DNA from 2 places in the Paenibacillus sp. p3-SID867 genome. Region 2 is predicted to be linked to the other one. Evidence: riboswitches for the same ligand, from Rfam matches in the RefSeq annotation. Region 2 holds a riboswitch; the other holds the start of a gene.
The links. A riboswitch is a leader RNA that binds a small molecule or an ion and turns the genes downstream of it on or off. The one in region 2 is predicted to bind cyclic di-GMP.
Positions count from the first base shown of each region.

Region 1: another riboswitch for cyclic di-GMP. It lies ahead of M4D81_RS27205 (helix-turn-helix transcriptional regulator); the one in region 2 lies ahead of M4D81_RS19545 (non-ribosomal peptide synthetase).

Region 1 is NZ_JAMBDM010000017.1:45,178-49,394, forward strand. Features, by position in the region: gene comA (phosphosulfolactate synthase) at 1-767, shown strand, start outside; gene M4D81_RS27200 (YitT family protein) at 947-1,603, shown strand; cyclic di-GMP riboswitch class I at 1,749-1,843, shown strand; gene M4D81_RS27205 (helix-turn-helix transcriptional regulator) at 1,991-2,719, shown strand; gene M4D81_RS27210 (Spo0E family sporulation regulatory protein-aspartic acid phosphatase) at 2,884-3,075, shown strand; gene M4D81_RS27215 (ABC transporter permease) at 3,398-4,217, opposite strand, start outside.
Region 2 is NZ_JAMBDM010000009.1:171,111-175,327, forward strand. Features, by position in the region: gene M4D81_RS19545 (non-ribosomal peptide synthetase) at 1-1,971, opposite strand, end outside; cyclic di-GMP riboswitch class I at 2,178-2,272, opposite strand; gene M4D81_RS19550 (NHL repeat-containing protein) at 2,846-4,217, opposite strand, start outside.

The sequences.
Region 1 (4,217 bases), on a different contig from region 2:
GGGTCATGGAACGCGGGATGACGATGGTAATTGATAAAGGCCTGGGTAGAAACATGTTCTCAGATGTGATCGAAACAGCCTCGGATTACATCGATTGTGTCAAATTCGGTTTTGGGACGGCTCCGCTGTATAAAACGGAAATGCTGCTATACAAGATCAATCTAGCCAAACAACATGGAATCACGGTCATGCCCGGCGGGACCTTGCTTGAGACAGCCGTGCAGCAAGATGTCGTCCCCGCATTTTTTAATACCGTTTGCCGTCTTGGATTTAACGCGATAGAAGTATCTGACGGCACGATTGAGATGTCTCGAAAAAAACGAACGGAACTCATCCGGGAAGGTAAACAACGCGGACTTCGGGTTTATACGGAGTATGGTAAAAAACAATCCGGTTCCCACATCGACGCCGAAATGCTAGCCTATACAATGGAAGCGGATTTAGACGTAGGCGCCGAGTTTATCATTGTTGAAGCGCGCGAGTCTGGACTAGGCATCGGTATTTACGATAAGCATGGTGAGTGTCAGGAAGAAATGATAAATAATATCATCGACAACGTGTCGGATGCAAGAAAGCTGATTTGGGAGGCACCTCTTAAGCAGCAGCAAGCGATGCTTCTCCGCAAATTTGGATCTCACGTACATTTGGGAAATATCCAACCCACCGAAGTGCTTTCCCTTGAAACGATGCGGCGGGGTCTTCGTCAAGATACGTTTGAACTCGGGGTGAGAGAGAAACAAACCGATGGATTTTGTTACGTAATTTAAACATAGACCAAACCACAAGAGAATGATAAATACTAGAGGGCTGCCTATGGATATCTCCAGAGTCAGCCTATACATATTTTCGTTAAAAAGATCTATCCCGGTATCCCCTCCAGGGAACAAGCATACACTTAAAAAAGCAGGACTAGCTTGTTACTCTAATCTATGAAGGATGATTCCGTGTGAACTTACAGATCATACCCGGGCGGAAGAGCCCCTTTTTCTATCGTCATGCTTCCAAGAAACTTTTCTACATTACCGCCGGCTCCATCATTCAAGGTTTTGCCATGGCCATGTTCTTGTTTCCTCACGCCATTCCTTCGGGGGGAGGAGCTGGAATCGCGGTGCTTCTGAACCATGCGTTTGAGATCCCGATGAGTCTCGGACTGTGGCTCGCTAATTTTATTTTCCTTGCCTTTACAGTCCCTTATCTTGATGGTGTCAGTGCCTTTGGAACCATATTTGTTATAACAGTGACGTCCGTTTCCGTTAATTTCTTCGAGGTGTTTCTAGAACCCCCGTTCGGCAACGTATGGATCGATCTTCTATTCGGCTCGGTTATTCTCGGAACAGGTGTCGCCATCCTCATAAAGCAGAGGGTATCGAATGGGGGAATCGGTTATGTTGCCTTAGCCATTTATAAGTATAAAAGAATCAACCCGGGCACCTCATTGTTCTGGATGAATGGAATCATATTCGCTTTCGCTGCCTATGTGATCGATTGGAAAATTATTATCCTTGCAGTTGTATGCCAGTGGATATCGACCCGGATCATTAACTGGATTCACCAGTTCCCTCCCCCGAAATCGGTCTATCAACCCGCTTGGCGCAAAAAGTGATTCTGTATATGGGTAAGAGTGATTGACAAATATAACAAAAATATGGAAATTTGGGTCGTACGACCTATATTAAATGAAAAACAATGTAAGTTATAGTTTGAATAAGTCATAACATGTTTGGATATTCGACAAATTCATACTCTTCGTACGACAATAGCAAACCCGCTGAAAAGCGGCGACGCAAAGCTACAGGGGCTAATGTGGATCTTCTTCAGACCGCGATGCCAGCCAGCTGCCGAATACGACGGAAGCCTCCGTCCTATTTTGCTATGGTTCATAATGGATGGTTTTTTTATTTTTTGCTGTGAGCTGTCGAATGCAGCAGCGATGAATAGTAGATCGATTTCATTATTTAACGCTTATTCTTACAAGGGAAGAAGGGAAATAATGGGTCAAAGAACACTGGTAGAAGTAAACAATCATTTTCCTAATATCCTCAGTATGACTGAAATAAAACAAAGGTTGATTGAACGGAAAGAAATTCTTTATTTGCTGCAAGAGGAAACCAGGAATATGAACAATTTGCTGTCCATACCTTATTTATTTGTTATAACAGATACGGATGGTGCCGTTATCGATTATTGCGGAACAGGTTCTTTAAGAAGTTTCCTCGAGAGGAATAATATAAAAAATGGGACCTCGTTGGCAATGAAAGACGCAGGAAGCAACGCTATTTCATTATCTATGGAACAACAAGCGCTTTCTGTCGTAATTGGGGCCGAGCATTGTAATCGCGTGTTTTCAGAATTGGCGTGTGTTTGTACTCCCCTTCGAATAAAAAATGTGATCATAGGCTACCTTGGTCTTAGTTTTCATTATTTGCACGAAGTTACATTTGCCATACCGCTCATTGAACACCTGGCCAAGAATATTGAAGAAAAATTACCTCAAAAGGATCCCGTTCTGCAAAGGGAGCTGATCTATTCTCACTTTCACCAATATGAATTAACGAATCGCGAGAAAGAAATAGCCTATGGGTGGCTTGAGAATAAAAATGTCCCTGAAATTGCTGATATTTATGGTATTAGCCAAAGCACGGTTCGTACTTTTATTAAAAAGATCTATGCAAAAACGAGAGTCAACCACAAAGGAGCATTTCTTAAAAAATTTACATAACCGTCATAAAACTTGTCTTAAAATAAAGATTACCCAATTATGGGTATTTTTTTTGTTACCGTCGAAATTTATAATGATAAGTAAGTTATATATACTGATTCGCGTTATCGATAACTGTGGCAACTGTCATCAATCACTTGTTACGACGGGGGTGGGTGAACAAGGTGATTTCTATCGAGAGTGAACTCAAACAAGTATCGAAAAAACTCGAACTTCTCCGAAGAGAACTTGAGCGAGTGGCCAGCAGTTTCGAATTGGTGCATCAAGATGTTGTCGCAATTTCACAGTCGTTGGATAAGCTGATTATTCGTTACATGGAATTAAAAAACCAAGAGGAATATATTAAAAAAAAGTAGATCTTCTTCATATTTGAATCAAGGCACAGAAGATACCTTCTGTGCCTTATGTGTTTCCAGCGTTCAAGAAAAATCGAGAGTCAGTAACCAAGGTGGGTAAAATAACAAATCCTCTTCCGCATAACGAAAGAGATCACAAGCCCAAATTTTGGTCAATGACCATAGAAGATATCTATTTAGGCGGTGAAACAAATGCCATCGCAAATATTATCAAGTGGAAAGAACAAATACGATGTGAATTAAAATAAGAAGATTTATTAAGGCAAGAAGTAAAAAGATGACCTCCGACATTCGGAGGTCATCTTCTGTTCATGGACGGCCTTCATGAATCCATGACCAGCACGCGAAGGGAGGTGCGGCGGAGGATTCGCGAAGCCAGCCAGCAGCCGCTGATGGCGATAACAAGCGCGATCAGAGTCAGCCCAATGACGAGCGGCCATTCCATGATAAGCGGCAGCTTGACAATCCCATAGGCAGAGAGCAGACCGCGCAGCACGGCCGGCAATGCGTAGACGCCGCAAGCGATGCCAGCCAGCGCACCGAGCGCAGCCAGTCCGGCAATGCCGCTTGTCAAGGCACGACGAATGTCGGTTGCGGTCAGGCCGAGCGAGGCATAAATGCCATATGTTTTCGTTTCCTTACGAATATGCAGCCGGCAAGTTGTATAAACAATAAGACAAGTGACAGCCATAAACAGTAGGGCCAGCATACTCATCGGAATGAGCAAAACCGCCGCAGCTTCTTTGAATACGGAATCGAGCAGCACTTCCTGCTTCAGCGCTTGAATGGAAGGGCTGTAACGTTCGTTCAACTGCTGCACAAACGCATCGCTGTCCGTATTGTCCTTTAGTTGAATAAACCCGGCGTCCGGATTCAACTGCTCGACAAGATCCGATGTGACCCTGGCGACGTTCGACATATTGGAAATGGACTGAAAAGTGCCGGTGATCAGCACTGGATGCGGTTCGCCTTCAATGTAGATCGTGAGTACGTCGCCGATGCCTTTATGCAATTTACGGGCAATATTGATTCCGATAGAAATTTCATTAGGGAGTGCAGGATTACGGCCTGCAAGCGAGGCAAATCCGATCTCGTCCATGCTGCCTTCTACGACCGTCAAAGGGAGACTAAATGTCTGTTGA
Region 2 (4,217 bases):
GCATATTATCGGATTTCCACTTCCGTCGGCTTTGACGGCTACCGCGGCTTTCGAGATTCCGTTGTGTTCCAATAGCCGAGTCTCGATTTCTCCCGGTTCCACTCGATACCCTCGGATCTTCACTTGATCGTCGATTCGCCCGATCATTTCGATATTGCCATCCGGCAACCACATGGCAAAATCCCCCGTTCGATATAACCTTTCCCCGAGGAGCGGATGTTCCACAAACTTGGCTTCTGTCAATTCCAGCTGATTCACATACCCCCGCGCGATACCGTCTCCTCCGACGCAAAGCTCTCCTACTACTCCGATCGGCTGAAGCTTCAACTGTTTATCAAGAATATAAGCGGAGGAATTGCATATTGGTCTGCCAATTGGAATGGTCGATTCGAAATCACGTTCGATCGGGAAGTAAGTGGAGAACGTCGTGTTTTCCGCCGGACCGTACATATTGATCATCCGCAGATCGGGGCACCTCTTCCTTACGGCATTTACGTGCTTTGGCGATAACGCTTCTCCGCCGACTAGCAAGGTGTCTAACGTACGAAAGACGTCTGGATCCTGTTCGGCCAGATTATGGAACTGAGCCGTTGTCAGGAACCAAGCCGTAATGCGGTGACCGATGATGGTTTCCTTCAATTTATAAAGGTCAAACAGGTCCGTGTCCTTCATCAAATACAAGGTAGATCCGTTCAAAAGGGATCCCCAAATTTCAAAGGTCGACGCATCGAATGTTATTGTACCGGTTTGCAAAATTCGATGCTCCTTGGAAAAGTTGAAATAATTGGTATTCTTGACCAATCTTACGATGTTGCGATGTTCAACCATGATCCCTTTTGGTGTCCCCGTTGATCCGGAAGTATAGATGATATACGCAAGACTTTGCGAGGTTACTGCAGATATCGTATGGGAACAGCTGTCAAGGCTTAGCTTCGCGTTGTCCCAATAAATTACTTTTCCTTCAAATGCAATGTCAGGCTTCCAACTGGAAGGGGCCAGCAAAAATCCCGCCCGACTGTCCTCGAGCATATATTCGATTCTTTCGCACGGAGAATCGGCTTCGATGGGCATATAAGCGCCGCCAGCTTTCAATATGGCTGTAAGCCCGACAATCATACTGACAGACCGATCCGCGACAATGCCAACGACGCTCTCCGGCTTAACGCCGTGATCCTGCAGTGCTTTTGCAAGCTGATTCGCGTGATCGTCCAATTCCCGATAGGACATCTGATGGTCCTCGGTCATGATCGCCGGGCGATCGGGGGTTAAGCGGACTTGTTCCTCAAACAAGTAATGGACCGTTTGGCTGGAAGGAAAGTCCCTCTTAGTTCCGCTGAAAGCCTGAATCTTTCTCTCCTCTTCTTCTGACATCATGCGTATGTCGGCAATCACCTTCTCGGGGAAATCAACGACTTCATGCACAATTCGGCTCAAGTGGCCGCTCATTTGCTCGATCGTTTCTTTTCTGTACGAGCGGGTCGAATATTCAAGGTGTATCATGATAAATTCCTTCTTAAAAGCCGTCAAAGCAAGCTCAAACGTCCCCAACTGATCGGATTCATAAGGAGTGGCATTGGCGTTTTGCCAAGTAAACGCCGCTTTGATGAACGGGTTACCGCTCAAATTCTTTCGCATATTCCGATCTTCGAGTGCTTGCATCGTGGCATGCTTGACTTCTATCAGAAACTTACCTAATGGCTTATGTACAGTAGGAGAGTAACGTATAGGAAACATCTGTCTTTCCAACAGATACCCGATTACAGGATCATCCTCGCCGGTATATTTGGCAAGTAGGATCGCATAACAAGCCATAAGTGCCATATCCACAGTTATTCCGAAATTGAACGCAAGTTCATGGAGTTTTCGGGTCGTTGCAAAATCAAGGGAAAAACTAACCCGGTTTCCTTCATCGTTGGCCCATCCCCCCCGCGGCATTTCGTCAATTGATACTTCATATGTCGTTTGTTCCATGACCATCAACCTCCCGGACTATCGATTCATTAATGTCTGATTGTTAACGAACAGAAAAATCCTCTTCGCATTCTGCGATGAAGCAGTGTCCCCCTTCAACCCCAAACTAGTTTTTTTATAGCGAAGCCATCGTTGTTTTATGGAACGTCAAAAAAACCCCTTTCTTCAATTCAAAATAATGAATAAAACGGAGGTTTCCCGTTGTATTCGGCAACTGGCTGGCATTGCGGTCGCAGTAGATCCCGCATTAGCCCCTATAGCTTTGCGTCGCCACCTTTCGGTGGGTTTGCTATTGTCGTACAAAAATAGTATTTAAATTGTAAACCATGATTATATTATGTATTCGATTTACATTTACTGTATCTTGTTTCCAAATGAAAATCGATAGGTCTTTTGTTCAATATTGTCTTTCAAGAATGGTTTTGATGATATTGATAACCCTCATGAGACACTAGGTCGCAATAGTTAATCTTTACTAATTTTTGCTATTCCCCGACTTCACTCCACTTCACTTAACTATGTATTAAAGCTATTTTGTTCATTAGACAGGATACGTTTTTCTGTTATTACCTGGACATTAGATGATGGCTGATTAAGTCAATAGTTCTATTTTACAAATTCACCCCTATATCCGTTGCCCTAATTACGACAACGGAAATCATTAGATTCAATAACTTTTGTCTCTTGTCATCCGGGACTAAAATACCGTTTATAACTGGTCATGACATCTCGCTTCCGATCAGAAAACTTTCATAAGTTCAACTCACTTGGTAATTCCATTCTTAAGTTCCCGGTCTAATGGATCACTGGACAATAAAATAAAGAGCCGTTGTCCAGGACAACGGCCTCATATTGCTATATGTCATGAACAGTTTTAAAAAGGGCCGGTTATTTTTACCTTGATTTTATTGGATTCAACCGTTATCCCGTTCAATGTAATTCGAATCGACAATTCGGCTTGCCCCGGATGCTTGGCGATAATCTTTCCTTTTGGGTCGATCTCCGCCTTATCCGGACGACTGCTCAAATACTCAATGTGAGCGCCGGATAACTCCTTAGTCGTTCTTCCTCTCTCAAGGAAGACTTCGTAAGAATAATCGACTTCATCCCCCGGGTGAAGCTGGAGCGATTCAGCCTCGAGCTGTACTTTGTCTAGCGGCATGACCAGATTCGGGTCGCTATACTTCATCAGCTCGCTGCCGTATTTGAAATAGAAGTTGCCAAAGTCGTCCTGCGCAAGCTTTTCCGCATTGCTCTCCAACAAGATGGACAGCGACTTGCTTGCTGTGTCAATCTTAAACATCTTGCTCGTGTACGTGTGGTCAGCAACATATCCCGTATAAATGGTACCGTACACATTGCCGTCGGTTCCAACGGTCAAGCGAGGATTGCTGTGTGCATAATCTGCTGTAGGAAACATATCCTCGCTGTAAATAATCTTTTGGCGTTCCGTATCATAGATGAACAGAGCCCCCAGCGCCATTCCCCATATGTTACCGTCCGGGCCCCATATCAAAGAGGTTACTGCTTTTTTGCCCGGAACAGGTACCTGTTCCAGCTCTACTCGGCCTGAAGCCGTATCGTAAATGGCAAGCTTCCCCTCTCCGCCGGTCATTGCTCCGGTGGCCATAAACAGCTTTCCATTCTTGTAAAGCAACGAATTGATCGAATGGCCGGATATAATGTCGCGCTTCACATCAAACTTTCCGGTAACGGGATTGTAGACGGTAAGAGCCCCGCCTGTTTTGCCTGCGATTGGATAGGAGCCGATATATAACAGGTTTTCTTCCTCGACCCCGAGCATGGCTACGGGCCGGTCTTGCTCCGAACCCAGCTGACCAAGCCGCAGCGGATTATTCGGTTCTGATGGGTCCGTTCGGTTCCATGGTTTGGCTGGATCGTATTCAAAGATGGTCGCTCTAGGATAAACGCCGAGATACATCTTTCCGTTCAATGAGCCGAATCCTTCGACTTGGCCGATTTGAGGATAATGCTTGGTCTCGTTACGGGTCGGCGAGTAAATTCCCATTCCCCCGCCTGAAATGAAGCCCGAAGACAGCATCTGCCCGTCTGTGCTCTTCCCGATATTAAACAATTCCACAAACTGTGCCGGAAACGGAAGCTCCGGCGTCTCAATCAAACCGGTTTCCAGATTGTAATAAAATGCCCTGCCGCTATTTCCGGCCAATCCGACCAAGGTCCAACCCGGATACTTTGCCTGATCCAGCTGAACATAACCAAAAGCG